3 regions of the Mesorhizobium sp. B2-4-6 genome follow, and region 2 is predicted to be linked to each of the others. Evidence: predicted binding sites of a transcription regulator. Region 2 holds the regulator's gene; each other region holds the start of a gene.
The links. The regulator LexA, encoded in region 2, represses DNA repair genes until DNA is damaged. The targets are predictions, from matches to a motif close to TGTTCNNNNTGTGTTCNG.

Region 1 (10,729 bases), on a different contig from region 2:
CGAGGAAACCGAGGCGACCCTCCAGCTTCTCCATTTCGCGCGTCAGCGCCAGGTCCATCGCCTTGTCGATGCGGGTCTGCAGCGCCAGCGCCGATTTCGCGCCCTTTTCGAAACTCTTCTTCCATTCGCGCATGGCGGCGACGAAGATCGCGCCCATGCCGGTGGTCTTGCGGTCGGCCAGCGTCCGATAGAGTTCTTCAAGCGATTGCCCGGACCAGAAGATCTGCTCGAAGCGGTTCAGTGCCAACTTCATCCGGCTATAGGCGACGAGCTTGTCGATGATGATGGCCCAGGTCCAGATCGAGGCGCAGAGCAGGCCGATCATGACCAGCTTGACCACCCAGCCGGCCTGCATGAACAGCGCCCAGATCGATAGATGCGCTGCCGGATCGGCGAGTGCGATGTTTTCCATGACTTAAGTCCTTAAGATTATCCGGGCATCGCTGGCGGCTGGCCCATGGCATCCCTTTGGTCCGATCGCGCGAAGCGTGAAGCTTGCGGGATAAGCCCCGAGTGCACCGTTTCGCGGCCTTTTCGAGGCAAATATTGGTGAAAGGAAGGCGCACGGATTGCGCCAATCTTCGCCAATTCCTTCATGAACCGTTATGGTTAAGGATGGGTTAGGACGTAAGCCGCGGCGCATTGCCGCGCGTGGCTGGTCCGGCCGGAGACCGGGGCCGTCTGGTCAAGGCCTTCCGGATGGGACCATGTGTGGAAGCTTCAGGCTTTTGCCTTCGGCATGAAAGCCGCGATCCATTCCTTCGGGAAACGCTTTGGCCGGCCGCTTTCGCCGACGATCGCCGCTTCGACCTTGGCCTCGACCAGCACATCGTCGCCGCGCTTCAATTGCTGGCCCATGAAGATGCGGGCGCCGGAAATGTCGTCAGTGCGTGTGTCGATGGTCAGGATATCATCCATGCGCGCCGGCGAACGGAAGTCGATCTCCATGCGCCGCACCACCCAGACGATCCGCTCGCCATGCTTGCCGTCCAGGAGTTCGGTGTGATGGACGCCGGTCAGCCGCAGATAGTCGGAGCGGCCGCGTTCGAGGAATTCGAGATAGCGCGCATGATAGACGACGCCGGAGAAATCGGTGTCGGCATAGTAGACCCGGGCCATCAGCCGATGGCCGAATTCGGTCAGCGCGCCGGAAAGCCCGGCGCTCAGCGCCGCCGATTCACCATGATCGTCCATCGCGCTTTCCTTTTCAGGCCCGAACAGGCACCTAAAGCCCTCGGACTTCAGGCACTTTTCTATGCGTATCGTTATCCCAAAACCGCTGCACACTTTTGGGCGACACGCACTGTTTTCGCGCGGGAACGGGATGGCATTGTTGGGCACGATGATCAAGACCTTGATGGCGGCGCTGCTTGCGTTTGCCGCTTTGGGATTGCCCGCCGGAGCGGCGACGTTCTCGATGAAACGCGGCCTCAATCTCGACCAGTGGGTGACCTGGCCGGCCGAGGACAGATGGGGCGACCGCCAGGCCATCCTGCCCTATCCGGAGTGGCGCAAATTCCTCAACGAGGACGACCTCAAGGCGCTCAAGGATGCAGGCTTCGACTTCCTACGCATGCCGGTCGATCCCGCGCCCTTTCTTTCGGACCAGAGCGCGGCCCTTCGCGACGACCTCTATGGCAGCGTGCTGGACTCGGCGCGCATGGTCAACCGCGCCGGTCTCAAGGTGATCGTCGACCTGCATCTGATCCCCGCCGGCGGCAATCGCAAGATCGGCATGAGCGAGGTGATGCACGATCCGGCCGTCTTCGATGCCTATACCGAGCTGGTGCGCAAGATGGCGCGGACGCTCTCCAAGGAGGATCCAAAGCTTGTCGCGCTGGAACTGATGAACGAGCCGCTGGTCGATTGCGACGCGAGCGTCACCAATCCTTGGCCCGAACTGCAGAAGCGCTTGTTCGCCGCCGCGCGCGCCTCTGCCACCAGGCTCACGCTGGTGCTGAGCGGCGGCTGCTATTCGAACGCGGAGTCGCTGGCCAAAATCGATCCCGGGACGATCGCCGATGACAACGTCATCTGGACCTTCCACTCCTACGATCCGTTTCTTCTGACGCATCAGGGCGCTAGCTGGGCCGGCGACTTCATCCCCTATGTCACCGGCCTGCCTTACCCGCTGACGGCCGTTCCGAAGGCGCAGTTGGACATGACGCTGGACACGATCCGCGACCGGATCAAGGCCGAGGCGCCCTGGCCGCGACGGAACGGCCTGCTCGCCTATCTCGACGAACAGGCGGCGACGATGGACAGTCCTGAAAAGCTGCTTGGCCTGATGGATGCGCCGTTCGCGACGGTCAACGCCTGGGCGAAGGCAAACGGCGTCAAGCCGCAGGATATCACGCTCGGCGAATTCGGCATGATCCGCCAGGAATACGGTAACGGCTTCGTCATGCCGGCCGCCTACCGCGCGGCCTATGTGCGCGACATGATCGCCCGCGCCGAGGCGCATGGCTTTTCATGGTCGGTGTGGAGCTATGGCGGCGCCTTCGGCATCGTCGATGCCTTCGACGGCGAAAAGGCGGAACCCGACGTGATGGACGTGATCAGGTCGCTTCGGTAAAACGCGCGGAAAGCGGACTATCCCAGATCGATCTGCAGAATCTCCGGCCGCACCCCGAAACGTATCGGCGCGATGCTGAAGCCCAGTCCACCGGAGACAATCAGGTTGCGGTCGTTCTCGACCACGTGGCCATAAGCGTAGCGGTTGCCATAGGCGGAAGGCACCACCGGCGAATAGCCGAACAGCCGCACCTGTCCGCCATGCGTGTGACCGGACAAGGTGAGCGAAACCCGCCAGGGCACTTTCGGAAAAATGTCCGGCTCATGCGCAAGCAGGATGATCGGAGCGGTGTCGCCCACCTTGGCCAGCGTGCCGGGAAGGTCGTCGAGACCGGTGAGCCCGCTGCGGCCCCTGGCCTTGTCCGGCAACAGGGCGATCTGGTCGGCCAGGCCGGCTATCCAGAAGCCCTGCCCGTCCTTTTCCAGGCGTACGACGTCGTTCTCCAGCACCGGAATGCCGACGGCCTCCAGCGCCTTTCGCGAAATGGTCGGCCCTGCCCCGGCCGCTTGCGCCGAGCGATCCTCCCACCAGTCGTGATTGCCGAGGATAGACCACACGCCGAGCGGCGCCTTGAGCCCTGCCAGCGCGGGCGCCCATTCCGACGCGTTTACCCAGCCGGTCACCAGCCGGGTCCCGGCGGGGTAGTCGCCAAGCATGACGATGACGTCCGGCTGCAGCGCATTGGCTTCCTCGGCAAGTGCTGCGATCCGTTCCGGCGTCATCCAGGGCCGGCAGGCGTGGATGTCGGCCAGCGCCACGACACGCAACTTGAGTCCGGCCGGCCAGTGCGGCGGCGTCAGCGTGTAGCGCTTCACATGGGTGAGCAGCATCGGCTCGATACCGACGGCATAAGCGCCAAGCGACACCAGGCTGAAGGCCGAGCCGCCGACAAGGCGCAGGAAACCACGTCTGGTGATCATGGATCGGCCCAAGCCCCTTGGGATTCTATCGGGAAGCTGCCTTAAAGGCGGCAATTGCGCCCTCAGCTAGGCGGAGGCGAGCAGATTCTGCACAGACGGGCCGTTACGCGGCCAAACGGCGAACAAATATGCGTTACTCTTCCTGGAACAGGCTGATCTGCTGCTGGGCGATATCCTTCGGCGGGTCGAGCCCGAGATGGCGCCAGGCATTGGCGGTCAGAACGCGGCCGCGCGGCGTGCGCTGGATGAAGCCCTGCTGGATCAGATAGGGCTCGATGATGTCCTCGATGGCGTCTCGCGGCTCGGAGAGCCCGGCCGCGATCGTCTCGATGCCGACCGGTCCGCCGCCGAAATTGCGCGCGATCATCGACAGATAGCGGCGGTCGAGCGCGTCGAGGCCGAGCGCGTCGACCTCCAGCCTTGTCAGCGCCTCGTCGGCGATCTTCCTGTCGACATGGCCGTCCCCCGCGACGCTGGCGAAATCGCGCACCCGGCGCAGTAGCCGGCCGGCGATGCGCGGCGTGCCGCGCGCGCGGCGCGCGATCTCCAGCGCGCCATCGTCGCCAAGCGGCATCGACAGGATGCGGGCGCCGCGCCGCACGATCTGCTCCAACTCCTCGACCGTATAAAAATTGAGCCGGACGGGAATGCCGAAACGATCGCGCAGCGGATTGGTCAGGAGCCCAAGCCGGGTCGTCGCCGCGACCAGCGTGAAACGGGCAAGGTCGATCTTGACCGAGCGCGCCGCCGGCCCCTCGCCGATGATCAGGTCGAGCTGGAAATCCTCCATGGCCGGATAGAGGATTTCCTCGACCGCCGGATTGAGCCGGTGGATCTCGTCGATGAAGAGCACGTCGCGCTCCTCGAGATTGGTGAGCAGCGCCGCCAGATCGCCGGCCTTGGCGATGACCGGGCCGGAGGTCGAGCGGAAATTGACGCCGAGCTCGCGCGCCATGATCTGCGCCAGGGTCGTCTTGCCGAGCCCCGGCGGACCGACGAACAGCACATGGTCGAGCGCCTCGCCGCGGCCCTTGGCGGCATCGATGAAGACCTTGAGATTGGCGCGCACCGCCGCTTGGCCGACGAACTCGTCGAGCGACTGCGGCCGCAAGGTCTGGTCGGCATCCTCACCGCGCTTGTCGGGGGCAATGAGGCGGGGCGAAAGGCTCATGCCGCCTTCCTTGCATAGGACCGACAATGGAACAAGCGCCGCCTCACCGCGCCAGTTCCTTAAGGCCGAAGCGGATCAGCTTGGACGCATCCGCGCCCTCGCCGGCCGATTTCAGCGCTGCCGCGACCGCGTTCGCAGCGATATCGCGCGAATAGCCGAGATTGACCAGCGCCGAGACAGCGTCGGTGATCGGTGCCGCCGCGACACCTTCGCCGAGTTCCTGCTTGAGGCCGATCGTGCCGCTGGCCGCGCCCGCATAGGCCGGCGCCTTGGTGCGCAATTCGGTGACGATGCGTTCCGCCACTTTCTTGCCGACGCCGGGGGCGCGGGAAACCATGGCGATGTCGCGCAGCGCGATCGCATTGGCGAGTTCGGCCGGCGCCAGCGTCGACAGCACCGCCAGCGCCACCTTGGCGCCGACGCCCTGCACATTGTTCATCAAAAGCCGGAACCACTCGCGCTCCAGCGCCGACTGGAAGCCGTAGAGCCGGATCATGTCCTCGCGCACATAGGTCTCGATGAACAGCACCACCGCCTCGCCGGGCGATGGCAGCGACGCCAGCGTGCGCGCCGAGCAATGCGCGACATAGCCTACGCCGTGCACGTCGACGAGGCAGGAGTCCTCGTCGATCTCGTCCAGCGTGCCTTTCAGCTTGCCGATCATGATTGTCCCCTCACGCCAGCGCTGCCATCCGGTAGGCGACGCTTTGGCGGTGATGCGCATGGCAGATGGCGATGGCCAAAGCGTCGGCAGCATCGTCGGTATCGAAGATCGCCTTCGGCATCAGCACCTTGACCATCATATGGATTTGCTTCTTCTCGCCGTGGCCGACGCCGATAACCGCCTTCTTGACGGCATTGGGGGCATATTCGGCGACCACCAGCCCGGCACGCGCCGGCACCAGCATGGCAATACCGCGCGCCTGGCCGAGCTTCAGCGTCGCCGTGGCATCCTTGTTGACGAAAGTCTGCTCGACCGCTGCCTCATGCGGCATGGCTTGGTGCAGGACCTCGGCCAAACCGTCATGCAGCTGGCAGAGCCTTGTCGCCAACGACTCCTTTTCGTCGGACCTCACCGTGCCGGACGCGACGAAGCGCAGCGAATTGCCGACGCTGTCGATAATACCCCAACCGGTGCGCCTCAGCCCCGGATCGATGCCGATGATGCGAATCGCTTCCCCCATGCGCCAAGTCTAGCCGTGGCGGCAAGCGATGCCAGCGAAATGTGAACAAACCAGAAACAATCGCGATCTTAAGAACGCATTCGAAATCCCATCAAGCTGGCGTTCACGGGCTGGCAGGCGCGAAATCCCGGACCTAATGCGTGTCGCGCAAAAGTGCGCAGCGGTTTTGCGATAACGACATGCATGAAAACAAAGCCTTTAGTTCGTCACACGACGGATGGTTTTCGACAGCCGCGTGAGAAATGCCGGCCTCGACGACGCGACCAGCTTCCATGCCAGGACTGCATTTCCCATGCGCCGCGGCAGGAGCCCGATGCAGAGGAACCAGGCTGCCAGCGCGGCCCGCCGCCGCCAGGATGCGTCCATTTCCAGACTGGCGGCGGCGCCCGCTTTTGCCAGCCCCAGCCGGGAGTCGGTCGTGACCGGATGCCGGGGCTCGTCGACGCAAAGCGAGGCCAGTCGCTCTTCCAGATGAACCGGATCGCGAAGGCCGGCATCCGGCGGTACGGTCAGACCGATCTCGGCCGCCCGGTCGGACAAGGCTTCAAGGCGCCGGAAGTCATGCGCCACGCGCCAGCGCGCCCGCTCGGCAAGCTTTTCGGCAAAGACCGAATGGTTGGAGCCGTGGATGCGGTAGGCGCCAAGGCAGGTGTCGATGGATTTCACGTCCCCGTGCAGCGGCGCGAGCGTTGCGAGATAGCCATCGGCGCCTTGCCGGAAATCGCTTTCGGGCACGGGCATTATCGGATCCAGCGCCTCACGGTCGAACGCCAGCCCGCTCGTCACCGTCGTACGGTAGCGCCCCTTGCGCAACAACTCCGGGACGACGTCGCCCGAGTCGAACGGCTGTTCCGGGGGCGGAAAGACATCCTTGATATGTTGGTCCTCATCGACGAGATGCAATCTGAATTGCGCCTGGGCGACATCCGCGTCCCACTCGCCCAGGACCTCGGAGACGGCGTTCGGATAGAGATAATCGTCGGCGTCGAGGAAAAGAACGATCTCCCCGGTGCTCGCCTCGAACCCCGTATTGAACGCAGCGGCATGTCCGCCATTCCTGCGCCTGAGGCACGAGCGGATCTTGTCGCCGTAGGATTCGATGACGGCCACCGACGCGTCCGTCGAGGCGTCGTCGACGACCACGACCTCGACATTTTGGTGGTCCTGCTCCAACGCGCTGTCGATGGCGCGTCCAAGAAACTGTCCGTAGTTGTAATTGGGGATGATGATCGATACCGGGATGCGGTCCAATGGCGAATGCACGGATCAAGCCTCGCAATCTGCTTTGGTCACAGTGACGGTGATTTTCTTGCAAAACCGGCTCGGGTCGACCCGGCTGCGGCGAACGGCTCCAACTAGAGGCCCATCGCTTCAAGACAAGGGCGATATTTCTCGCGAAGGCCGGCATGACCTTCGATGCAACGACGGCTGCCGCAGTATCGAAGAGCAGTCGGCGGTCGCAGGCATTCGGCTTACGGCCACGATCGCGGCTCGCCGGATCGCGCCTCGATTGAAGGATGTGGGTTCCCGCTTCGCGCGCCGCTGTCGCGGCGTTTGTTGCAAACGCGGTTTCAGCCGCGCGCGAAAGCCGTATTCAAGAGACTGATCTGGTCGGAAACCGGGTTGGCCCGCCGGCTGGGGACGTGCGTGTCGTTGATGACGCCGCCATAGATTTCCTCGTCCATGCGCCGCACCAGAGCCTGCAGGCGCAACGAACGCGTCACGAGGTCCAGAAAATCCTTGGGCAGTTCGTTCCAGCCAAGCGCCTCGTCATGCGCGGAGGCGGTGTCGAGCCGCACCTTGGATTTCTCCGAGGCCACCTGGTCGCGCGTCATCTCGCCGGAATTCGCCGCCCGCTGCAAAAGCAACCAGGAAGCGACCTGCATGAGCCTTGTGGTCAGCCGCATCGACTCGGCCGCATAGAGCGTCGCCGCCGTGCGCGACAATTTCTTGGCTTCGAGCCTGCCCTTGCCATCGAGATATTCGGCGGCCTGCTCGACCAGCCCCATACCTTCCTGGTAGAGCGGCTTGAAGGATTGGGAGAAAACCCGGCGCTCCGCCAATTTGATGGTTTTCGCGCTGCCCTTCGAAGGCTCGTTCATCGATACGCCCCTGCACTGCCGTCGGCCGATTCGGCAATCCTTGCCGACGTGGCCCGCACCCTAAATGACTGAGGCTTGAAAATGCGCTTCGATGCCCATGAAGGCAAGCGCATGTTTAACAAACGGTTAACGCCGGCCTCGTTCCAGCCATTCGCAAGCGGATGGCACCGGCTTGCCGCCCGCGGACAAAAAAAGAGCCGCGGATAAGGCGGCTCTCAGGAGTTTAACAGGGAGGCGTCAAACAAAGTGGCTCCAACCACTCGGTAAGAATCCAGCAAAACTGGATGCGCATAGTAAACGCCCGTAAAGCTTAATGAACCCTTAACGCGGCGACGATTTTTTAAGCGAACGCGCTTTCCCGTGCCGCAATAGGACAGCCGGCCTCGCCGCCCGGGAACCGTATTTCGGATGCAGTCATCGCGGCTTTCGAAACATGTAGGCTGCCGCCGCGGCATCGTTCCGAAACACGCGCCACGCAAAAGCCCGCTCCTCTGAGCGGCGCGCAAAACCGCGCCGCTCAAAATCATGCGGGATATCCGGGAGCAGATCATGGATTGGTATTCGATCGTCAAATTCCTTCACATCGTTTCGGCCGTTTTGTGGGTCGGCGGCGGCTTCGTGCTGTTCCTGCTCGGTGTATTGGCCGAGCGTGCCGGCAACATCGAGGACAAGCTGCAGGCTATGCGCGCCAGCGGACAGCTCGGCGGCAGGTTTTTCGCGCCGATGTCGATGCTGACGCTGGTCTTCGGCCTCATCATGTGCGGCTTCTGGGTCGGCTTTGCCGACCTGTGGATCGTCATCGGCCTCGTCGGCTATGCCACGACCTTCTCGATCGGCATGCTCGTCTTCAAGCCGACCGGCGAGCGCATGGGCGCCATGATCGCCGAGCAGGGCGTGACGCCGGCCGTTCTTGCCATCGGCCAGCGCATGATGAACTGGGCGCGCCTCGATTATGCGGTGATGCTGGTGATCATCGCCGACATGGTGCTGAAGCCCACCCTGCACGACATCGGCATTCTTGCCGGCATGGTCATGGTGGTTGCGCTGGGCGCCGCGCTCGCCTTCGGCGGCGGTCGCCAGATGGTGCCGAACGCTGCCTGAGTCCTTGTGGTGAGTGGCCAGATGGCCACTCACCACAAGCCGGCGATACCATCCCACAGCAACTTGACGGCGACCACCGCGACGGTGGCGTAGGTGAACGGGTAGAAGATCTCCGGCCGCATGCGGCGCACCAGCCACGCCCCGGCGATGGTGGAGAGCGGCGCCAGCGGCATCAGCACCGCCGACGCTGTGAGGTTGGTGGTGTCGAACTGGCCGAGCGCGAAATAGGGGATGAGCTTCAGCGCGTTGGTGGCGGCAAAGAAGATCGCCGCCGTGCCCGACAGCACTTTCGGATCGAGCCGGATCGGCAGCGCATAGACCTGGAAGGGCGGGCCGCCGACATGGGCGACGAAGCTGGTGAAACCGGCGACCGTGCCCCAGAAGGCGGCGGCAATGCGGTTCGGTTCCGCCGCATGGTCGGCACCATGGCGGAACTGCAGATAAATCCAGCGCAGCACGAACACCAGCGCGACCGCGCCGACGATCAGCCGTACCATCTCCTCGGTGACCAAAGCCGCTGTCAGCCAGCCGAGCCCGATGCCGATGACGGCGCCAGGCATCATGTCGACCAGCATCTTGCGGTCGTAGACGCCCCACCAGGTCCACACGGAAACGACATCCATCAGGCAAAGGATCGGCAGCAGGATGGCGGCCGCCTGAACCGGCGGGATGGTCAGCGCCATCAGCGGCACGCCGACGAAACCGACGGCGCCGCCGAAGCCGCCTTTCGACAGGCCGACAAGGATCACCGCCGGAATGGCGGCGGCATAGAACCACGGGTCGCTGAGCAGGCCTGACATCGGCAAGGGAAGGTTGGAGAAGGCGGGAATTCAGCAATAGCGCAGAATAGCGCGGCCCGGATAGTCATTATTGCCTGCATCCGCTATTGCCGGCCCGATATCGACGACCTGCCGCACGGCCAAGGTTCGTCATTCGGCCGGCTCGCTGTCTCGAGGTATGGAAATGAACGCCATCAGCATTCGCAAGGCACGCGAAGCGGACATTGCTGCGATCGTCGCGATGCTTGCCGACGACGCGCTCGGCCAGGCCCGCGAAGACGCCGGCCTGCCGCTGTCGCGGGCCTATCTGGACGCCTTCGCCGCGATAGACGGCGATCCGAACCAGTTCCTCGCGGTGATGACCGACGGCGACGACGTGATCGGCACGCTGCAGATCACCTTTATCGCCGGGCTGTCGCTGCGCGGTTCCCAGCGCGGCCTGATCGAGGCGGTGCGCATCGCGGCGGAGCGGCGCGGCGAGGGCTTGGGACAGCGCCTCTTGGAATGGGCGATCGACAAATGCCGCGAGCGCGGCTGCCGCGTCGCCCAGCTGACGACCAACAAGAGCCGGCTCGACGCGCATCGCTTCTATGAGCGCCTTGGCTTAAAGGCCAGCCATATCGGCTACAAGCTGGAGCTGTAGAGCGGCTCAGCGTTTCACGGAAGCGCCTGCCCCCTCTAGCCTTTCGTATAGTCAGGCCCAAAACGCGTCGGCAGGCCGTCGGCGAATTTCAACCAGGGGAGCTTTTCCTCGAAAGCGACATGTAGCGTAGGCACAAATTTTTCCGGCTCCGCCATCGCCGCCGCAAAAAAATGCATGACACCAGACATGTTCTTTGAGCGGAAGGAAAGCGGCGAGCCACAGTGATCGCAAAAAGTTCTTTCCACGCCGGGAGA
Region 2 (10,729 bases):
TCACGCCTTCGGTCGGCGCCTTGATGCGGATCGCACCCTTGACGCCTGCCGGCGCCTCGGAGGGGCCGCGGTCGCGCCACTGGCCGTTGTAGCGCGGCGGCAGACCCTTGGCCCGGGCCGCCTCGCGCATCGCCTCGAGCTCGGCCGGCGTCTCGTAGGCGTAATAGGCCTTGCCCATGCGCACCAGCTCCTCGGCCACCTCGCGATGACGCGGCGCGCGCTCGAACTGCGAGACCGCCTCGCCGTCCCAGGAGAGGCCAAGCCAGGTCAGCCCGTCGAGAATGGCGGCGGTGGCAGCTTCGGTGGAGCGCTCGCGATCGGTATCCTCGATGCGCAGCAGCATCGTGCCGCCGGTGTGCCTGGCATAGAGCCAGTTGAACAGCGCCGTACGCGCCCCGCCAATATGCAGGTAGCCTGTGGGCGAGGGGGCAAAACGGGTGACGACCTTGTCGGACATGGAACTCTCGAGGAAGCACTGAAAAAATGCATGTTTCGCGCGGACTTCCACGCGACCGGCGTTCATGTAGCATAGGCGGTCTGGGGCGCAAGGGGCAGACCCGATGGCTGGACGTGGCCGGGGCGCGGAGGAGGGCGGGGGAACGACAGCTGGCGTCAGCGAACGCCTGATGTTTGCCCATGCCACGCCCGAAGAGACAGCGCCGGTTTCGTTCCCGGAGCCGCGGTCATCTACCGAGCTTATGCCGCTCGGTGACGGCGCAATACGGCCGGTCTCGCCAACGGCGAGCGTCGGCCGTATCCGCAAACAGCTTGGCCGCGCCTCGCTTCCCGCACTGCGCCGGAGCATCGGCACTGCTGCCGCCACCGAGCTCGACCGCGGCATCGGCTTCCTGCTGGTGCCGGTGTTTCTGGCCGCCGGCGTCATCTGTTACTTCTCGCTGAGCGCTGAGCCGGATCTCTACAGGCCGCTTGCGGCGGTGGCCCTGGTGGCTGTCTGCGCGACGGCCTCGCGTTCTCGGCACAGAACGCACCTTGTCTTCATGGCGGCGTTTTTCTGCGCCTTGGGTTTTCTCGCGGCCAAGGTCGAGACATGGCGAATGGCGACCCCGATGCTGGGCTCGGAAATCCAGACACGGCTGACGGGCCGCCTCGTCACCGCCGAGGCGATGGCCAATGGCCGTGTCCGGCTGACCATCGACTTGATTTCCACGGAGCATCCGAAGCTGCGCTACGCGCCGGACCGCGTCAGGCTTTCGGCGCGCAGGATCCCGCCCGACATGACAGCCGGGTCGATGCTGACCGGCTATGCCAAGCTGTTGCCGCCGACCGGCCCGGTTCGGCCGGACAGCTACGACTTTTCATTCGACAGCTATTTTGCCGGGATCGGCGGCAGCGGCTTTTTCCTGGGTGATCCAAAGCTGATTGCGCCAGCGGAAGCGCCCTTTGGCGCGCGCGTCGCATCGGCAGTGGAAAACGCGCGCGAAGGGATCGCCGATCACATCAGGAGCGCCATCGGCGGATCCGAAGGCGAGATCGCAGCCGCACTGATCGTCGGCGTCCGCGCCGGCATTCCGGAAACCATCAACGAGTCGATGCGACGGACCGGCATCTACCACATCATCTCGATCTCCGGGCTGCATATGGCGCTGGTCGCCGGCACGATCATGGTCCTTTTGCGCGGCGCCTTCGCGCTGTTTCCGGATTTCTCGTCGCGCCGGCCGGTGAAGAAATATGCCGCTGCAATCGCGCTGTTCTCGATCGCCGCCTACCTCGTGATCTCCGGCATCGTGGTGGCGGCCGAGCGGAGCTTCATCATGCTGGCCGTGATGCTCGCCGCCGTGCTCTTCGACCGCGCGGCGCTCACCATGCGCAACCTGGCGATCTCGGCCATCGCCGTCATCCTTGTCTCGCCGCACGAAGTGGTCGGCCCGAGCTTCCAGATGTCCTTCGCCGCCACCGCCGCGCTGGTCGGCGCCTATGCCGGTTTTGCCGACTATCGCGCCGGCAAAACGACCGCGCCGCCGGCAAAGCGTTCGTTTCTCGGCTTCGTGTCGCGAAAAGTGGCGGTTGGAGTGGGCGGCGCCGCTATAACGTCGCTCATCGCGGGCAGCGCGACATTGTTGTTTGCGATCTGGCACTTCCAGCGGGTGTCGCCGCTCAGCCTGCTGGCCAATCTGGCGGTCATGCCGATCGTCTCACTGATCGTCATGCCGTTCGCCGTGTTGAGCGCGCTGGCCATGCCCTTCGGCTTCGACGGTCCATTCCTTTATGTGATGGGCCAGGGCCTGACGGCGATGATCGCCATCTCGGCGTGGATCTCCGAGCGCTCACCGGTCGATGCCGTCGGGCTGATCTCGATCCAGTCGGTGCTGCTGGCCACGGTCGCGCTGGTCATCGCGACGATGGCCACCACCTGGCTGAGGCTTGCCGCCGTACCCTTCGCGCTCGCCGCGCTGCTGGCCATTCCTCATGCCCGCGCCCCGGATGTGCTTGTCTCGGAGGATGCGCATCTGGTGGCGATGCCGATCGGCGGCGGTGAGCTTGCCATCAACCGCACGCGCTCCAACGAGTTCACCACCGACAACTGGAAACGGGCGCTGAAAGCCGAGGAAATCGTACCGCCGGAGACGTTCGCTAAAGACGCCATGGACATCGCCGATCCCGTCGACCTGCCGCCCGGCTCGCCGTTCTACTGCACCGGCGACCTCTGCATCGGCCGGCATCCTTCCGGCGCCATCGTCGCGCTCGCCGAGAATCGCGCCAGCGCCCGGCCTGCTTGCGGTTTCGCCGACCTCATCGTCATCGACGACGCCACAGCCTACAACCCATGCCGCGATGCGCGCGTGCTTGTCGTCACCAAGCGGCAACTGGCACGCGACGGCAGCGCCGCCATCTTCTTCGATTCGCGATCGGCAACGGCGCGGCCGACCGTTCGCTACGCGGTCGAAGAACCATACCGACCCTGGCACGAGCAGCGGAAATACGCGCGTGAGGCGAGGGGGCTGCCGCCCTATCAACGACCGGAAAAGCCGGCGGTCGCGCCGCAGTTGACAGAGTAGATGGCACGCAATCCCGGCGGAGACCGCCGTGCGGTTCTGCTCAGTAACGGCGGATGAGTCCGACGAGCTTACCCTGAACCTTGACCCGGTCCGGTCCGAAGATACGGGTCTCATAGGCCGGGTTGGCGGCCTCGAGCGCGATCGAGGCACCCTTGCGACGAAACCGCTTCAGGGTCGCTTCCTCGTCGTCGACCAGCGCCACCACGATCTCGCCCGGACTTGCCGTATTGGCATTGCGGATAATGACGGTATCGCCGTCGAAGATACCGGCCTCGATCATCGAGTCGCCCTTGACCTCCAGCGCATAATGCTCGCCGCCCATGATCATGTCCGGCGGCACCGAGATCGAATGCGTCTGGTGTTGGATGGCGTCTATCGGCACGCCGGCGGCGATGCGGCCCATCACCGGAATGGATACGGCCGAAACAGCGTCGTCGTCATTGCTGGGTGTCGGCGTGCGCGAGGGCGTGGCCGGCTTGACCTGGCGGCCGAGATTGCCCTGGCCGCCCTGGATGACGCTCGGCGAAAACTTTCTCGCTGCATTCAGGCCGGGCGCGATCGAGTCGGGCAGCCGCAGCACTTCAAGCGCGCGCGCACGGTTCGGCAGCCGGCGAATGAAGCCGCGTTCTTCCAGCGCCGTGATCAGCCGATGGATGCCCGATTTGGAGGCGAGGTCGAGCGCTTCCTTCATCTCGTCGAAAGACGGCGGAATCCCGCTCTCCTTGAGGCGTTCATGGATGAACATCAGCAGTTCATGTTGTTTGCGCGTCAGCATGGCGGCCCCCTTGGGTTCTGAAACCAGAATCAGAAAAACAAACCCAGAACAAACACTATCTGTTCCAGTTGTGTTCCGCAACCGTTTAAAGTTTAGTGAATTTGTTGAGACTTCGGAAACAATGTTGCATCCAAGCGATACTCGGCCGAGCCAGGTCGGCGGTGTCATTGATTCCGCTCGATTTTGCAGCCCTCCTCAAGCTGCAGCGCGGTCCACCACCGTCACAAAGGCGGGGGCGGGATCGCTTCGGCTCTTGCGCGAACGTGCTTCACCGTGAACGAAACGGACCCAAAATGCCAACCTCGGCAATGATTCCGATCCATGGTCTTCGCCGTCTATGGACCAGCTAACATGGCGCAGAAGGTTCTTGCCGTGGCACGGACGGTGGTGAGACAACCACCCTTGGCCAACCATGAGGGGCGCCATGCCGAAATGGAGGCGGCAGCATGATGGGGGGAATTCCTGATCTCGCCGAGATCGAGGCGATGGATGCCGCGGATCCGCTGCGCGCGCTGCGCGATCGCTTCGTCCTGCCGGAGGGGGTGATCTATCTCGATGGGAATTCGTTGGGAGCGGCCTCGCACGCCGCATTCGACGAGTTGCGCAAGGCAGCCGCCGAGGAGTGGGCGCATGACCTCATTCGTGCCTGGAACAAGGATGGATGGTTCGACATGCCGGTCGAGCTGGGCGACCGGCTCGGGCGCCTGATCGGCGCGGCGCCGGGCCAGACCGTGGTCTGCGACACCACGTCGATCAACATCTACAAAGTGCTGCACGCGGCGATGGCGATGCGGCCGGGCCGAACCGTGATCGTTGCCGAGGGCGACAGTTTTCCGACCGATATCTATATGGCCGAAGGGGTGGCCTCGGCCGGAAAGAACGCTGTCCTGCGCCTGGCTGGCGTGGACGCGCCGACCATCGAGGAACTGATCGACGAACGCGTGGCGGTGGTGTTGGTCAACCACGTCAATTACAAGTCCGGCGAGTTGCGCGACATGGCGGCGCTTACGCGCATGGCGCATGACGCCGGTGCGCTGATCGTATGGGATCTCTGCCACAGCGCGGGCGCCATGCCGGTTGAGCTTGACAGGGCAAGCGCCGATTTCGCCGTCGGCTGCACCTATAAATATCTCAATGGCGGGCCGGGTTCTCCTGCCTTCATCTATGCGGCCGAGCGGCATCTTGCCGATGTGCGGCAGCCGCTCAGCGGGTGGTGGAGCCATGCACGGCCGTTCGCCTTCGAGCAAGCCTATGCGCCAGGCACCGGCATCCGCCGATTTCTGTGCGGCACGCAGCCGGTCCTGTCGATGCGGACGCTGAAAGGCGCGCTCGACATCTGGAACGGCGTTGACCTGGCGACGGTGCGGAGGAAGAGCATTGCGCTGGCCGATCTATTCATCGAACTCGTCGAGGTACGGTGCGGCGGTTGCGATCTTACGCTGGAAAGCACCCGCGACGGCGCCAAACGCGGCAGCCAGATTTCCTTCATTCACCAGCATGGCTACCAGATCATGCGGGCCCTGATCGAACGCGGCGTGATCGGTGATTTTCGGGCGCCGTCGACCATGCGCTTCGGTTTTACCCCGCTCTATGTCGGCTACAGGGATGTCTGGAATGCCGTCGAAGTGCTCGAAGACATCTTGCGGACCGGCGTCTGGCGAGAAGCCCGCTTCGCGGTCAAGACAACCGTTACCTGACCGCGGCGATGCCAATTAAACTCCGCTCAACATCGACCTGATCGCGGAGGGGCCGTGTTCGAAAACCGTATTGCCGACTGGGACAACGCCTATGCCAACGGCGCGAACATCGCCGGCGGCGACCGCTGGCCCGCGGCTTGGGATCACCCGGCGCGGGCCTTTCGGGAAAAGCTGCTGGCGCAAGGCAGGGCGCGGTTCGATATCGTGTACGGCGAAGCGCCGCGCAACCGGTTCGATCTGTTTCTCCCACCTGCTGCGCCAAAGGGGCTCGTCGTGTTCATCCATGGCGGTTACTGGATGGAGTCAGACAAGACCTCCTGGTCGCATCTGGCTGGAGGTGCGCTCGGCCACGGTTTTGCCGTCGCCATGCCGTCTTACACGCTTTGCCCGCGAACCAGGATCAGCGGCATCGTCAACGAGGTTGCGGCAGCGATCGAGAAGGCGGCAGCGATGATCGATGGTCCGCTGGTGCTGACCGGGCACTCGGCCGGCGGGCATCTCGCCAGCCGGATGGTGACCGCGGCCTCGCCGCTGTCGTCCGATGTGTCGCGGCGCATATGCCAGGTTGTTTCGATCTCAGGCCTGCACGACCTTCGGCCGCTGATGTTCACCGCACTGAACGAGACCCTGAACATCGACGAGAAGGAAGCGTTGAGCGAAAGCCCGGCTTTGCTGCGGCCTCGGCAGGGAGCTCGCGTCACCTGTTGGGTCGGCGGCGGCGAGCGTTCGGAATTCCTGCGCCAGAGCGCGTTGCTTGCTAACATCTGGACCGGGCTCGGCGCCGCCACCGGTTCAGTGGTCGAGCCGGACCGGCATCATTTCAACGTTGTCGATGGGCTCGGAGATCCGGATCATCCCCTCACTCGCGCACTGATCGCCGAATAGAGCAATTCGGCGGTGTGAACGGTTTCGGTCGAGAATTGCGTTTAAAACGGCGGGATAGACCGGCTCAGCGCAGCATCAGCACGCTGCACTCGGCGCCGACCTGCGCGGCGGGCGCGAAGGGCTGGCGCACGATCAGGCCGTTGGCGTCGGCAAGCATGCGCAGCATCGAGGAATCCTGGATGCCGAAAGGCGTCGCGACCAGGGTGCCGGAGTCCTCGCGCACGACGGCGCGCACGTAGTCCTGCCTGAGATCGTTGGCCTGCATCGCGGCGCCCAGCCGGGCCGTTCGCACGTCCTGCCGGTGATCGCGGCCGCCGAGCCTGGCAAGCAGCGGCTTCAGGAAGAGTTGCGAGCAGACGATGCTTGCCACCGGATTGCCGGGCAGGCCGATGCAACGGACATTGCCAAGCCGGCCAAACATCAGCGGTTTGCCGGGGCGCATGGCGATCTTCCAGAAGTCGAGCTGCATGCCTTCGCCGGTCAGCACGTCATGGATGAGGTCGTGGTCGCCGACCGAGGCGCCGCCGAGCGTGACGATGACATCGGCGTTCGCCTCGACCGCTTTCCTGACCAGCGCGGCGATCGCCTCCTGGCGGTCGGCGGCGATGCCGAGATCGAGCGCGCGCGCGCCGACCGACTGGGCGGCGGCGACGACGCCATAGGCGTTGGACGAAATGATCTGGTCGGGGCCGAGCGCGCTGCCCGGCGGCAGCAATTCGTCGCCGGTGGCGATGATGGCGACCAGCGGCCGCCGCACGACGTTCAAGGCAGGATGGTTGGCTGAGGCCGCCAGCGAAAGGGCCGCCGCGTCGAGCGCGCGGCCTTTTTCGAGCAGCACGTCGCCCTGGCCGAAGTCGAGCCCGCGGCGACGGACGTTGCGTCCTTCGGCGGTCGGCTCCGTCACTTCGATCTGGCGGTTGCCAAGGTCGCTGACGTTTTCCTGGATGACGATGGTGTCGGCGCCTTCAGGCAGCGGCGCGCCGGTAAAGATGCGCACGGCCTGGCCTTTGCCGACGGTTCCGGAGAAACCGCGCCCGGCGGGCGCCATGCCTATGACCTCAAGTTCAGCCGGCGCTGAAGCGACATCGGCGGATCTTGCGGCATAGCCGTCCATGGCCGAGGCGTTGAATGGCGGCTGCGTGCGTAGCGCCACGACCGGCTCCGCCAGGACCCGCCCAGCCGCTTCGGCGAGCGGAATGCTTTCGCCAGGCAATGGCGCGGCGCCGTCGAGCAGGCGTTCGAGCGCTTCGGCGACCGGAACCAAGGCCATCAGGCATCCACCTTGTAGTCGCCGGACTTGCCGCCTGTCTTCTCGACGAGCCGGATGCCGGAAACCACCATGCCGCGGTCCGCCGCCTTGGCCATGTCGTAGATGGTGAGGCAGGCGACCGACGCCGCGGTCAGCGCCTCCATCTCCACGCCGGTCTTGCCTGTGACGCGGGCAAGCGCGGTGACCCTGAGGCCAGGCAGCGTGCGGTCCGGCTCGATCTCGACGGCGACTTTGGTGAGAAGAAGCGGATGGCAAAGTGGGATCAGCTCATGCGTCTTCTTTGCCGCCATGATGCCGGCGATGCGTGCGGTGCCCAGCACGTCGCCCTTCTTGGCATCGCCGGCGAGAATCATCTCCAGCGTTTCCGGCTGCATCGAGACAAAACCTTCGGCGATCGCCGTGCGGGTCGTCTCGGCCTTGTCGCCGACATCGACCATATTGGCATCGCCCTTGGCGCCAAGATGGGTGAGGGCCATCTCAGATGGCCTCGGCCGCTGCCTTGCCTGTCAGCAGAAGCTCGGTCGCCGCGGCCACGTTCGCCTGCCGCATCAGGCTCTCGCCGACGAGGAAGGTGCTGATGCCGGTCTTCTGCATCCTGAGGCAGTCGTCGTGGGTGAAGATGCCGCTCTCGCTGACCAGCAGGTAGCCGCCCGGCACCATTCGCGCCAGCCGCTCGGAAGTCTCAAGGCTGGTCTCGAAGGTCCGCAGATCACGGTTGTTGATACCGATCAGTTGCGACGACAATTTTAGCGCGCGCTCCGTTTCGGCCTCGTCATGCACCTCGATCAGCGCGTCCATCCCGAGTTCGAAGGCGATAGCTTCCAATTCGCTCGCCAGAGCATCGTCCACGCTTGCCATAATGATCAGGATGGCGTCTGCGCCCCAGGCTCGTGCTTCGTAGACCTGGTAAGGGTCGAATAGGAAATCCTTACGCAATGCCGGCAGCGACACCGCCTTGCGCGCCTTGGTGAGAAATTCCGGCGCGCCCTGGAAGGATGGCGCGTCCGTCAGCACCGAAAGGCAGGTCGCGCCACCTTTCTGATAGGCCTGCGCCAATGTCGGCGGGTCGAAATCGGCGCGGATCAGGCCCTTGGAGGGGCTGGCCTTCTTGATTTCGGCAATCAACGCGAAGCCGCCGCCCCGGCGCTTGGCCTCGAGCGCAGCAAGGAAGCCGCGCGGCGGCTCGGCGTCCCTGGCCTTCGCCTTGACCTCGGCGAGCGGCATGGCGAGCTTGGCTGCCGCGATCTCGTCGCGCTTGTAGGCTTCGATCTTGCGCAGGATGTCCGACAAGGCCTTATCCGTTCGAAATCTCGACGAGCTTGTCCAGCACGCCAAGCGCGCGGCCGCTGTCGATCGCTTGTGCCGCCGCCGCGATGCCGTCGGCAAGCGTCGTCGCCTTGCCGGCCACGACCAGCCCGGCGCCGGCATTCATCAGCACCGTATCGCGATAGGCGCCGGCGGCGCCGCCCAGCATATCGCGCAGTTCCTTGGCGTTGTAGGCGGCGTCGCCGCCGCGCAGCTCTTCCCTGGTGTGCCGCTTCAGTCCGACAGCTTCCGGCGTCAGGGTGAAGCTGCGGATCTCGCCGCCGGCGAGCTCCGCCACCTGGGTTTCGCCCGTCGTGGTGATCTCGTCATAGCCGTCGCCATGGACGACCCAGGCGTGGTCGGCGCCCAGCGCCTTCAACGTCTCGGCCACCGGCATGATCCACTCCGGCAGGAAGACGCCGACCATCTGGCGGCTGACGCCGGCGGGATTCGACAAAGGCCCGAGCAGGTTGAAGATGGTGCGCGTGCCGAGCTCGACGCGGGTCGGCCCGACATGCTTCATCGCCGGATGATGCGCCGGCGCGAACATGAAGCCAACGCCGGTCTCATGGATGCAGCGGCCGATCATCTCCGGCGGGATGTCTATTCTGACGCCCAGCGCCGTCAGCACGTCGGCGGAGCCGGTCAGCGAGGACAGGCCGCGATTGCCATGCTTGGCGACCGGCACCCCGGCGGCGGCAATGACGAAGGCCGAAGCGGTCGAGATGTTGACCGAATGCGAATTGTCGCCGCCGGTGCCGACGATGTCGATGGCGCCTTGCGGCGCCTCGACGCGCAGCATCTTGGCGCGCATCGTGGCGACCGCGCCGGAAATTTCGCCTACCGTCTCGCCGCGCACGCGCAGCGCCATCAGGAAGCCGCCGATCTGGCCCGGCGTTGCGTCGCCCGACATGATGATGTCGAACGCCTCGCGCGCTTCCTCGAAGGAAAGCGCGGTGCCTGTGGCGACCTTGGCTAGGTGTATCTTCAGAGCGCTCATCGTGTCTGTGCTTGCGAAACGGCGTTCGGATCGATGCGAACGTCATATTGCGACTGCAACTGCGCCACCAACTGGTCGAGCAGATCATCGGACATGCCGGCGCCGAAGGACTTCTGCGCGTCGTCCGGTACCGCGCTGCCATCGGCGCCTGCCGGCTCGAAGACCTCGGCGACCTTGAACAGGATCTGGCCGTCGCCGGTGGGCGAGGGGATCAAACCGGTGCCGCCTTCGCCGACGCCGAACATGGCGGCGGCACCTTCCTTGCCGAAATCGGCATCGTCGGCTTCGCGCTTCAGGCCGCGCTTGGTCTGTTTGTCGAGTTTGAGCTCGCCGGCGATGACGTCGAGCGTGGTGCCTGCCTTGAGGCGTTTTTTCAGCTCCTGAGCCTTGGCGTCGAGGCGCTTGTCGGTCTCGGCCTCGGTCCAGTCGGCCGCGACCTTCTTGCGGACTTCATCCAGCGTGCGGTCGCGCGCCGGCGTGATCGACTGCACTTCGTAGAAGACGAAACCGTTGTCGGCAGTCGTCAGGCCCTCGTTCTCGGTGTTGGGCTCGGCCGCGAACACCGATTTGATCAGCTCGGCCGATTCCGGCAGGTCGTTGACGATCGTGCCGTCCGGACGCTGGCCGGTACGGTCGACGGCGTCGATGGTGAGGACCTTGAGCTTCAGTTTGTCGGCGGCCTGGGCAAGCGAGGCGCCCGAGGCGCGGGTGTCCTCGTAGCTGTCATGCACGTCGAGCAGGATGCGGTTCGCTTCGCCGAGCGCCAGGTCTTTGCGGATC
Region 3 (10,729 bases), 400 kb from region 2:
AATAGGCCGCCACGAGGTCGAGCATGCGCACCACGACATCGGTCTTGAACGAGCGCATGTCCGACGGGCGCGTGGGAGCGGCAAGCACGCACAGCCCGCTCGCATGCTTGGACAGCATCACGTCAAGCAATTGCCGGTCGAGGCGCTCCGGCTGGTTCTCGATTTCCGTGATGTCGAAGCGCGGTTCGAGATCGAGATATTCGGCGCAGGCGCCTTGCTGGAAATTGAGGTCGACGACGCATGTCGAGGCGCCGCGCGTCACCGAATGATGCAGTTGGAACGCCGTCTGCAAGGCGAGCGTGGTGGTGCCGACGCCGCCGGCGGCCGGCATGAACGTGTAGATGTGCGATTCGGTGTTCTCTTCCCGCCCCGGCCCTTGCAGCGCACGGATGACGGAACGCACCAGGTCGGCCGTGGTGATCGGCTTGACCAGGAAATCGGCGACCTTGAGCTGCACCAGGATACGCACCGCCGCCGCGTTGAATTCCTGGGTCACGACGACCACCGGAACGCTGCCTTCCAGCCGTCGCATGACGCGCTGCAGCGACTCGATTTCCTCGAGCTTGGCTGCATCCATGTCGACGATAACCGTGCCGAAGTTCGTCTCGAGGATCTCGCCGCGCAGCTCGTTGACGCTCTTTTCCAACGTCAAAAGCTCGATGACCTCGGAGGCCGCGAAAGCCGTCCGTGTGTCTTGCAAGAACGTCCTGTCCGTCGAAACGAGCAGGATCTTCTTGGTCTTGCTACCAGATGCCATCGTCGTCAGCCCGTCAGTCCGATGTCGTTGATGATGATGTCGTCGGCGCCGACCCCGAGCCGGCCTTCGCACCGACGGCGGTGCTCTCGGAACCCGGACGCCGGGCCGGCACGAGAAGCCGGGTATTCTGCACGCCGTACTTCCACGGATCGACCATCTGCATGGCGGTGTTGGACGCCTGTGCGTTGCCGACTCCGGGCGTCACCCCTTCGGTGCGGACATAGTCGTCGCTGGTGCAGCCGCCGGCGAAACCGGCCAGGAGCAGAGCGATGCAAACGGGGATGCGCATGGCCTTAGTCCTTTGGCAGATCGAGGAAGTGGCCGGACGTGGCGGCAGCCATCGGGCGGGCGGCGCTGCCGTCCGCCAGCGTCACCGGACGCTTCGAGGCCGAGGCGTCCACTTCCTCGGTGTTGTTCAGGAAATAGTCGGCGGGACTTGCCGGCTGGGTGCCGTCGATCGGCTCGACCATCTTCTTCGAGGGATCGACCGGCTTGACCAGATAAGGCGTGACGATGATGACCAGGTCGGTCTCGCGCCGCTGATAGGATTTCGAGGAAAACAGCGGACCGAGCACCGGCAGCCTGCCGATCCCCGGCACCCGCGATGTCGTGATGTCGTTCTGCGACTGCAGGAGGCCGGCGATCATGAAGCTCTGGCCGTTCTTGAGGTCGACCGATGTCCTTGCGCGGCGCACGATGAAGGCCGGAATGGAAATGCCGCTGCTGACCTGGATGGAAGCGGACGGGTCGATCGAGGACACTTCCGGCGCGATGTCGAGGCTTACCAGCCCGTCCTTCAGCACCGTCGGCGTGAAATCCAGGCCGACGCCGTACTTCTTGTAGGTGACGCTGATCTTGCCATTGTCTTCGGAAACCGGGATCGGGAACTCGCCGCCGGCAAGGAAGCTCGCCGTCTGGCCCGAACGTGCAATCAGGTTCGGCTCCGCCAGCCGCCGCGCCAGGCCGCGTTCCTCCAGCGCCTTGATGGCGATGTCGATGGAAACGCCGTTCGAAAGCAGGCTGCCGATGATCTCGCCTGTTCCGGCAGCCGTCAGGTTCCCCCCATCCGGGTTCAGCACGACTTTGCGGTTGCCGATGCCATAGGCGAAATTGGCGGCGTATTTGGCGCCGAGATCCTGACCGGCCTGGCGATTGATCTCGACGAAGCGGACGTTGAGCTGCACCTGCTGCGAGGACGAGATGTTGACCGAGTTGATGATTTCCTCGTTGCCGGAAAAGCGCGACGCGATCTTGCTGGCCTTGTCGGCGGCGACCGCATCGTCGGCCTCGCCCGACAGCACGACGCGGCCGTTCGCCGAACCGACCTTGATCTTGGCGTCGGGCACGCTGGCGCGGATGGTGCTGGCCAGTTGGTCGGTGTCCAGCGTCACCTCGATGTCGATGGTGCCGACAAGCTGCTTGTTCTGGTCGAACAGGGCGATGCCGGTGGTGCCCAGATTGTTGCCGAGCACGTAGAAGGACTTGTCGGTCAGCGGATTGACGTTGGCGATCTCCGGATCGCCGATGACGATCTGGTAGAAGGCGGCGCTCGTCATGATCGTCTTCGGCTTGCCCTTGGCCACCTTGATCGAGGCGTTCTTGTTCGCCGAGACATAGACGACGTCATTGCCAGCCCTTGCCGGCGCGGCGACGCCAAGCATTGCCGCCGCCAGCGCTATCGCGCCGAGAAGACGCCATCCCCCGGTCGTCCGAAATGCATCAAACCCGAACATCTTGCCCCGTCCCCGCCGGTCCCCACCGGCTATTGCTGCAGTTCCTGCGGCGGTTCCCGTGAAGGAACCTTGTATTCCTCGACCTTGTCGCCACGCGTCACGATCACCGTCTTTAGTTTCGGCTCGCCCTGGTCTTTCGTCATCGCATTGACGAGCGAGGCGGTGCTCGCCTGCGCGTTTGCGGCAACCGAGCCGCCGAAGGACGAGATGGTCGTAAGCCCGCCATTGCTGGCGGTTGCGTCGGCGGCCGACCGCAGCGACAACGACAGCGTGCCGACGGTGCGGGCAAGCGCCACTTTCTGCGCCCCTTCGTTGGTGACTTCGAGGGTCACGGAATTGGCGATTTGCGGCTCGGTCTTGCGCTCGTCGGCGCCCTGTCCGACCGAAAGCACCTTGGCGTCGGAGACGACGATCTCGGACGTGACGGTCGACCCGGCGGCGCCCTGCGCATTCTTGGACACTTCCTGGATATCGCCAGCGTCGCGCGTCAGCACGACGTCCACGCGGTCTCCCGGCGTGATGAAGCCGCCGACACCGGCGATCTCATCGGTGCGGATGGTGACGGCCCGCATTCCCGGCGACAGCATGTTGGAAAGGGTGGCGCGGCCATTCGGCCCCGACAGCTTGGTGAGCAGCACCGGTTCGTTGACCTCGACCGGCGACAGCACGACCCGGCTGCCGTCCGCAAGCAGCTTGTCGATCGTCGGGAAAGCACCTTGCGGCAGCGAATCCTGCGGCCACGGAATCTCGGCGAGCAGCGGCCGTCCGAGCTCCATGCCGTAGCGCAGCGGCGCGCTTGCGACCACGATGGTCTTGAACTCGACCTTGGGCTGCTGCGGCGCCATGACGGAGACGACCTTGACCTCGGGCTGCGCCTTCGCCTGGCTCTTGACCCAGAAATCCGCCGCAAAGATCGAGATCGCGCCGAACACGGCGGCGATGCCGATCATGGTTATGGCCCTGCCCCTCACAACGAAACCCCTGACGCCCGTGGTCTTTTGTTGGTTAGGCCTCACGCTAGGCGTTAATGTTAAAGAATCGGGAACACCGGGGCACGCCGGCCGCCCTATTTCGGCCGGCTTGGTTATCGAATGGTTTTGGAATAAGAGACAGTTTGATCCCTGAACGGAACAGGAACTCGTTCGCCCGCCAAAAGCGTGGCAGTATCGAGACGTGATTCGCATTACCGGACGCTAGGCCCAGCATGGACGACAGCAACGACCTCTTCGGCAAGATGGAAAAGCCGGCACAGCCGGTGCGCGCGCCGTCACGCCCGGCCGATCCGCTCGTGCAGGCCGCGAAGCGTTCGACCGCCGTCCGCGACGGCAGCGAGGGCTACAGCGCCGCCGACATCGAGGTGCTGGAAGGGCTCGAGCCGGTGCGACGCCGTCCGGGCATGTATATCGGCGGCACCGACGACAAGGCGATGCATCACCTGTTCGCCGAGGTCATCGACAATTCGATGGACGAGGCGGTCGCCGGTCACGCCACCTTCATCGACGTCGAGCTTTCCGCCGACGGCTTCCTGACCGTCACCGACAACGGCCGCGGCATCCCGGTCGATCCGCATCCGAAATTCAAGAAGCCGGCGCTCGAAGTCATCATGACCACGCTGCATTCGGGCGGCAAGTTCGACTCCAAGGTCTACGAGACCTCCGGCGGCCTGCATGGCGTCGGCGTCTCGGTCGTCAACGCGTTGTCCGACCATCTCGAGGTCGAGGTCGCGCGCGGACGTCAGCTCTACCGCCAGCGTTTTTCGCGCGGCGTCCCGGTCAGCGGTCTTGAGCATCTCGGCGAGGTCCACAACCGCCGCGGCACCAGGACCCGCTTCCATCCCGACGAGCAGATCTTCGGCAAGGGCGCCGCCTTCGAACCGGCGCGGCTTTACCGCATGACGCGCTCGAAGGCCTATCTGTTCGGCGGCGTCGAGATCCGCTGGACCTGCGATCCGTCGCTGATCAAGGAAAAGGACCAGACGCCGCCCAAGGCCGAGTTCCATTTCCCCGGCGGCCTGAAGGACTATCTCAAGGCGACGCTCGGCGACGAATTCCAGGTCACGCGCGAGGTCTTCGCCGGCAAGAGCGACAAGCAGGGCGGCCACGGTTCGCTCGAATGGGCGGTGACCTGGTTCGGCGGCGACGGTTTCCTCAACTCCTATTGCAACACCATTCCGACCCCCGAAGGCGGCACGCATGAGGCCGGCTTCCGCAACGTGCTGACGCGCGGACTGCGCGCTTACGCCGACCTCATCGGCAACAAGCGCGCCTCGATCATCACCACCGACGACGTGATGATCTCGGCCGCCGGCATGCTGTCGGTGTTCATCCGCGAGCCTGAATTCGTCGGCCAGACCAAGGACAGGCTGGCGACGATCGAGGCGATGCGCATCGTCGAAAACGCCCTTCGCGACCCGTTCGACCACTGGCTGGCAGACAATCCCCAGGAAGCCTCGAAGCTTCTGGAGTGGGTGATCGCGCGCGCCGACGAGCGCGTGCGGCGCCGCCAGGAAAAGGAAGTCTCGCGCAAGAGCGCGGTGCGCAAGCTGCGCCTTCCGGGCAAGCTCGCCGACTGCACGCAGAACGCCGCCGCCGGCGCCGAGATCTTCATCGTCGAGGGCGACTCGGCCGGCGGCTCGGCCAAGCAGGCGCGCGACCGCGCCAGCCAGGCGGTGCTGCCGCTGCGCGGCAAGATCCTCAACGTCGCCTCTGCCGGCAACGACAAGCTCGCCGCCAACCAGCAGATTTCCGACCTGATCCAGGCGCTCGGCTGCGGCACGCGCTCGAAATACCGCGACGAGGATTTGCGCTACGACCGCGTGATCATCATGACCGACGCCGATGTCGACGGCGCGCACATCGCTTCGCTGTTGATCACCTTCTTCTATCAGGAGATGCCGAACCTGATCCGCGGCGGCCATCTCTATATGGCCGTGCCGCCGCTCTATTCGATCCGGCAGGGCGGCAAGGTCGGCTACGCCCGCGACGACGCGCACAAGGACGAACTGCTGCGCACCGAATTCACCGGCCGCGGCAAGGTCGAGATCGGCCGCTTCAAGGGCCTGGGCGAGATGATGGCCGCGCAGCTCAAGGAGACCACGATGGATCCGAGGAAGCGCACGCTTTTGAGGGTCGACGTGATCGACGCCGAGCAGGCCACCAAGGATGCCGTCGACGCGCTGATGGGCACCAAGCCCGAGGCGCGTTTCCGCTTCATCCAGGAGCGCGCCGAATTCGCAGAGGCGGATGTGCTGGATATCTGATCGCCCGCCGGTCCATAACAGTCTCCGGCGCGGAGAACCGATGTGACCTGGACGCGGTTGAAAGAGCTTGTCGAGACGCCCTTAAGCGGTTTGACGCAGCCGACCCGTTCGGACTGGATTTTTGCCCTGCGCACGGTTTCGGCCGGACTGATCGCGCTGCTTGTCGCCTACGCGCTGAAGCTCGACCATCCGCAATGGGCGATGATGACGGTGTTCATCGTCGCGCAGCCGGTCGCCGGCATGGTGCTGGCAAAGGGCTTCTACCGGCTGCTTGGCACGCTGGCCGGCGGCCTGGCGGCCGTCGGCATCACATCGCTGTTCGGTGCCAATCCCTGGCTGTTGGTGAGCGTGCTGGCGCTCTGGATCGGCGTCTGCACGCTGGTCTCGTCGCTATTGCGCAACCCGGAAGCCTATGGCGCCGCGCTTGCCGGCTATACCGCGATGATCATCAGCCTGCCGGCCCTCGGACAGCCGCATATTGTCGTCGACCTCGCCATCGCCCGCTGCGCGGAGATCGCGCTCGGCATCGTCTGCGCCGGCGTCACCAGCCGGCTGATCCTGCCGAAGCTCGCGGCCGACGCCATCATTTCCAGGTTGAAGCGCAGCATCCTCGACCTCGCCGAATATGCCGGCGGCGCCTTTTCCAACGGCGATCCGGCAAGCCTCGCCGCACTCCAGCGCAAGCTGATCACCGATGCCCAGACGCTTGCCGAGATGCGCACCTATGCGCGCCTGGAGGCGCCGAGCTTCGCCACCCGCGCCCACCCGGTGCGGCGCACGATCGGTCAGCTTCTGTGGGCGCTTTCGGCGGCGCGCGCGCTGCACAGCCACCGCAGGCCGAAGAACGCGGCGCTCATTCCCATGCGCAGCGAATTGAAGGCCTTCGTCGGAGAACTTTCGGCGACACCCGGCGCGCTCGACGACACCGGCCCCTGGGTGGCGCGGCTCGATGCGATCGCAAGCAAGGCCAGGGAGATGCCCGACCTGCCCAACGATAACGGCTCCAACGACACCGCCGAAGAGAAGGTCGGCACCATTACCCGCCTGACCATTGCCGGCGATTTCGCCGAGGCGCTGAAGCAGGTGATGCGCGGTCTTGACGCGCTCCGCTCGCCCGTCTCCCGGAAATCGAGCGAGCGAGGCCAGCCGGCGCTGGTCGTCCACCGCGACTACCAGGCCGCATGGCGCAACGCGGTGCGCGCGGCGCTCGCGACGTTGCTCGTGGCGGTCTTCTGGCTGACGACCAAATGGTCGGAAGCAGCCGGCACCGTCATCCTCGTCGCCGTCGTCTCCAGCCTGTTCGCGGCACGCCCGGATCCGGTGCAGTCCGCCTGGGGTTTCTTCACCGGAACGCTGATCGCGCTGCCGTTTGCCTTTCTGGTCGGCCAGGTCGCGCTGCCGGCGCTGCCGGGCTTCGGCTGGTTCACGCTCTTCGTGGTGCCGATCCTGGTGCCCGCGGCGCTCGGCATGGCAAATCCCCGCCATGTCGGTGTCGCCACCGCCTTCGCCATCAACTTCCTCGCCTTCCTCAGCCCGCATCAACAGATGATCTACGATCCCGGGCCGTTCTTCGCCGGCTCGGCGTCGATCCTGGTCGGCATCCTGATTGCCATCGGTGTCTTCATCGTCGTGCTGCCCGCCGACCCCTGGGTCACCGTGGAGCGCATCTCGCAGGCGATGCGCGAGGATTTGGCGCGGCTTTGCCTGCATGAGCGCATTCCCCGGCGCTCGGCCTTCGAAAGCCTCGCCTATGACCGGATCAACCAGCTGATGCCACAGGTGCAGCAGACGAGGCGCAAGGGCGACCCCATTCTTGGCGGAAGCATTTCGGCCGTAACCGTCGGGCTGGAAGTGCTGCGGCTGCGCCACGCGCAACTGAACTCCGCCGTCCCGCACGAAACGGTCGAGTCCATCGGCAATTTCTTGCGCGGCCTGGCGGGCGAATTGCTGTTTAGGCGGCCGGGCGAGCCGCAGACCGCGACCGTCGCGGTGGCGAGGCAATATGCGGCCAGCATCGCCCAACGCAGCGATCGGCTCGAAATTCTGCAGATCGCCGCCTCGCTACGCATCATCGCCGCAGCGATGGAAGATTATCCGGATTTCTTTGCGAAGGGTCGCGCCTGAACAATTCGGAGCGTGCGGCGTTTCAGGTCAGACCGGTTCGGGAATGATTCTTGTCAGGCTGGTCGAGACATTTTAGGTTGGACACATGGCGCTCAAACGGATGGACAACATAGGAATCGTCGTCGAGGACCTCGACGAGACGATTGAATTCTTCCGCGAGCTCGGCCTCGAGTTCGAGGGGCGGGCCACTGTCGAGGGAGAGTGGGCCGGACGTGTCACCGGACTGGGCGATCAGCACGTCGAGATTGCCATGATGCGCACCCCGGACGGCCACAGCCGGCTCGAGCTGTCCCGCTTCATCACACCGCCTGTCGTCGCGGATCACCGCAACGCTCCGGTGAACGCCCTGGGCTATCTCCGCGCCATGTTCACCGTGGACGACGTCGACGAGACCCTTGAGAGACTCCGCAAGCGCGGCGCCGAGCTCGTCGGCGAAGTGGTCCAGTACAGGGACGCGTATCGGCTCTGCTACGTCCGCGGGCCTGAAGGGCTTCTCATCGGCCTCGCCCAGGAACTCGGCTGAGACTTGAATATGCCCTAGGCCGCGGCGATGGCCAGCGCGTGCCCGCGCGCATTTTCCCGCAAGGCGTCGAGGTGGATAGACTTCACCAGCCCGGCAAGATCGCCCTCGGCGGATTGGCCGCCGAGTTCCCTCAGCATCAGCCAGCTCACTTCCTGTACGCCGGCGACACGCCGGCCGTTGGCGACCTCGCGCCAGATCTTGAGTGCGCGCAGGATGATGGCATGCGTGGCCGGCGCAAGTCCGGCGCTGCGGAACAGCGCCTGCAGTGCAACGTCGTGCCCGCCGGCTAGAAGCGCTGTCACCCGCTGCTCGGACTGTTGGGCCAAAGCCACCAGAGTCGAGCCGAAGAAGTCCACCTTGCCATGCGCGATGGTGCGGATGATGAAGCTTGCCGTAAGGTCGCCGCGCAGCCTCAGATGCTCGATCAGCGCGGCATGTTCTTCCAGGCGCGTTCCCTCGATCAGCGTCACCGAGGCTTTCACGCAGGCGTCGCGCATCACGCGATCGGCGCGTGCCGCACCCATCATCGCCAGCACCAGGGGTGAACCTTTCAGGGTCTCGCCGAGCTTGACCAGCAGCATGTGCCGGCAATCGGCGGGCAAGCGTCGATCGGCAATCAGCGCCTCGCGCACCAGCGGCAGGTGGCCGTGCCGCTCGGCCATGCGGCGGAAGCTCAGCGAAGCAATCTCGGCGCCGCTGTTGCCGACCAGCGCGGCACAGGCCTCCGGCTCGCCGATCTCGGCGATTGCCGCCGCCAGCGACATCGAGACGACCGGACGGTTGGCGATCAGCTTCTGCGTCGCCTTCTGGCCGCAGGCGACGCGCTCGACCAGATCGGCATCGGTCAGCAGCGGCGAACGCGCCAGAACCAGCGCCGCGACTTCCGGCTGGTCGGCTGCCAACGCACTGATCACCTGCGGCGGCGCGTGGTGGCTCATCGACAGTGCCTCGGCGAGCGCCTGGCGCACCTTGGAGGAAGCGTCGTCCAGAAGCAGCGTGAGCGCCGCCTCGGCGGCGCAGCGATCCTCGAATGGCAGATCGGAATTGATATAGGCACGCGCCAGCGCGCTCGCGGCCGCGGCACGCTCGGAAACCCTTGCCGTATCAATCCATTTTAGAAAGTGCGAAACAACCATACCGACCAGCTACGCCCATGCCGGAATGTTCCCGGCCCCGTTGTCAACGGTAGGCTGGAAATGGTTTACGAACGGTTCACCATGTTTCTTAACCGGCTTGATGGAGGCGCAGCCAACGCCTATCAAGCAGGTGCATTGGAGGAGGTCGAACCATGGCCGGGCTTTATCTGGAAGAGTTTGTCGTCGGCCACGTTTTCCATCACGCGCTGCGCAAGACGGTGACCGAGAGCGACAACATGCTGTTTTCGGTGATGACGCTGAACCCGCAGCCCCTGCACATCGATTTCGACTTCGCCGCAAAGACCGAATGGGGCAAGCCGCTGGTGAATTCGCTGTTCACGCTCGGCCTGATGATCGGTATTTCGGTGAACGACATCACAGTCGGCACCACTGTCGCCAATCTCGGCATGAAGGAGACGGTGTTCCCGCATCCCGTCTTTCACGGCGACACCATCCGGGTCGAGACGACGGTCGTCTCCGTGCGCGAGTCCAAGTCGAAGCCCGACCGCGGCATCGTCGAGTTCGAGCATCGCGCCTACAATCAAAATGCCGTTCTCGTCGCCAAATGCACAAGGCAGGCGATGATGCTGAAGAAGGCGGCCTGATGCGCTCGCTGCTTTTCGTACCCGGCGATTCCGAGCGGAAGCTGGAAAAAGGGTTTGGCGCCGGCGCCGACGTGGTCATTGTCGATCTCGAGGATTCCGTCGCCACCGCGAACAAGGGGGCGGCACGCACGACCGCGGCCGGGTTCATTTCGAGTCAAAGACACCGGACGGGTTCCGCCATCTATGTGCGGGTTAATGACCTGTCGACCGGCCTCGCCGACGCCGATCTCGCGGCACTCGTCGCCGCGAAGCCCCACGGCATCATGCTGCCCAAGTCGAACAGCGGGCAGGATGTCCAGCAGTTGGCGGCGAAGCTCCGGGTGCATGAGGCCGAAAACGGGCTGCCTGACGGCGCCATAAGAATCGTACCGATCATCACCGAGACCGCGGCGGGCGTGCTGGCGGCGGCAAGCTATGCCGGAACGAGCGCGCGGCTCGCCGGGCTGACCTGGGGCGCCGAGGACTTGTCGGCCGCGATCGGCGCGCGCTCGACCCGCGACGAGGACGGCTGTTACACCGACCTGTTTCGCCTGGCGCGCACCATGACCATTCTGGCGGCCGGCGCGGCCGAAGTTGCCGCCATCGACACCGT

Region 1: ruvC (crossover junction endodeoxyribonuclease RuvC) is a predicted target of LexA. The motif match lies at 5,892-5,909, and genes of this name have one in related genera.
Region 3: parE (DNA topoisomerase IV subunit B) is a predicted target of LexA. The motif match lies at 3,612-3,629, and genes of this name have one in related genera.

What each region holds. Positions count from the first base shown of each region.
Region 1 is NZ_VFVI01000005.1:256,127-266,855, reverse strand. It holds gene tolQ (protein TolQ) at 1-412, opposite strand, end outside; gene ybgC (tol-pal system-associated acyl-CoA thioesterase) at 721-1,194, opposite strand; gene FJ957_RS16135 (cellulase family glycosylhydrolase) at 1,325-2,575, shown strand; gene FJ957_RS16130 (metallophosphoesterase) at 2,593-3,495, opposite strand; gene ruvB (Holliday junction branch migration DNA helicase RuvB) at 3,629-4,666, opposite strand; gene ruvA (Holliday junction branch migration protein RuvA) at 4,710-5,330, opposite strand; gene ruvC (crossover junction endodeoxyribonuclease RuvC) at 5,341-5,850, opposite strand; gene FJ957_RS16110 (glycosyltransferase family 2 protein) at 6,049-7,113, opposite strand; gene FJ957_RS16105 (DUF1465 family protein) at 7,422-7,952, opposite strand; gene FJ957_RS16100 (DUF2269 family protein) at 8,502-9,053, shown strand; gene FJ957_RS16095 (sulfite exporter TauE/SafE family protein) at 9,083-9,853, opposite strand; gene FJ957_RS16090 (GNAT family N-acetyltransferase) at 10,011-10,475, shown strand; gene FJ957_RS16085 (GFA family protein) at 10,511-10,729, opposite strand, start outside.
Region 2 is NZ_VFVI01000002.1:262,949-273,677, reverse strand. It holds gene gltX (glutamate--tRNA ligase) at 1-457, opposite strand, end outside; gene FJ957_RS07175 (ComEC/Rec2 family competence protein) at 561-3,017, shown strand; gene lexA (transcriptional repressor LexA) at 3,058-3,792, opposite strand; gene kynU (kynureninase) at 4,242-5,489, shown strand; gene FJ957_RS07160 (alpha/beta hydrolase) at 5,544-6,374, shown strand; gene glp (gephyrin-like molybdotransferase Glp) at 6,439-7,644, opposite strand; gene moaC (cyclic pyranopterin monophosphate synthase MoaC) at 7,644-8,120, opposite strand; gene trpC (indole-3-glycerol phosphate synthase TrpC) at 8,122-8,934, opposite strand; gene trpD (anthranilate phosphoribosyltransferase) at 8,939-9,949, opposite strand; gene FJ957_RS07135 (peptidyl-prolyl cis-trans isomerase) at 9,946-10,729, opposite strand, start outside.
Region 3 is NZ_VFVI01000002.1:663,246-673,974, forward strand. It holds gene FJ957_RS09170 (response regulator/pilus assembly protein) at 1-757, opposite strand, end outside; gene FJ957_RS09175 (hypothetical protein) at 771-1,046, opposite strand; gene FJ957_RS09180 (type II and III secretion system protein family protein) at 1,051-2,418, opposite strand; gene cpaB (Flp pilus assembly protein CpaB) at 2,520-3,440, opposite strand; gene parE (DNA topoisomerase IV subunit B) at 3,695-5,749, shown strand; gene FJ957_RS09195 (FUSC family protein) at 5,792-7,873, shown strand; gene FJ957_RS09200 (VOC family protein) at 7,959-8,396, shown strand; gene FJ957_RS09205 (DUF2336 domain-containing protein) at 8,411-9,532, opposite strand; gene FJ957_RS09210 (MaoC family dehydratase) at 9,685-10,137, shown strand; gene FJ957_RS09215 (CoA ester lyase) at 10,137-10,729, shown strand, end outside.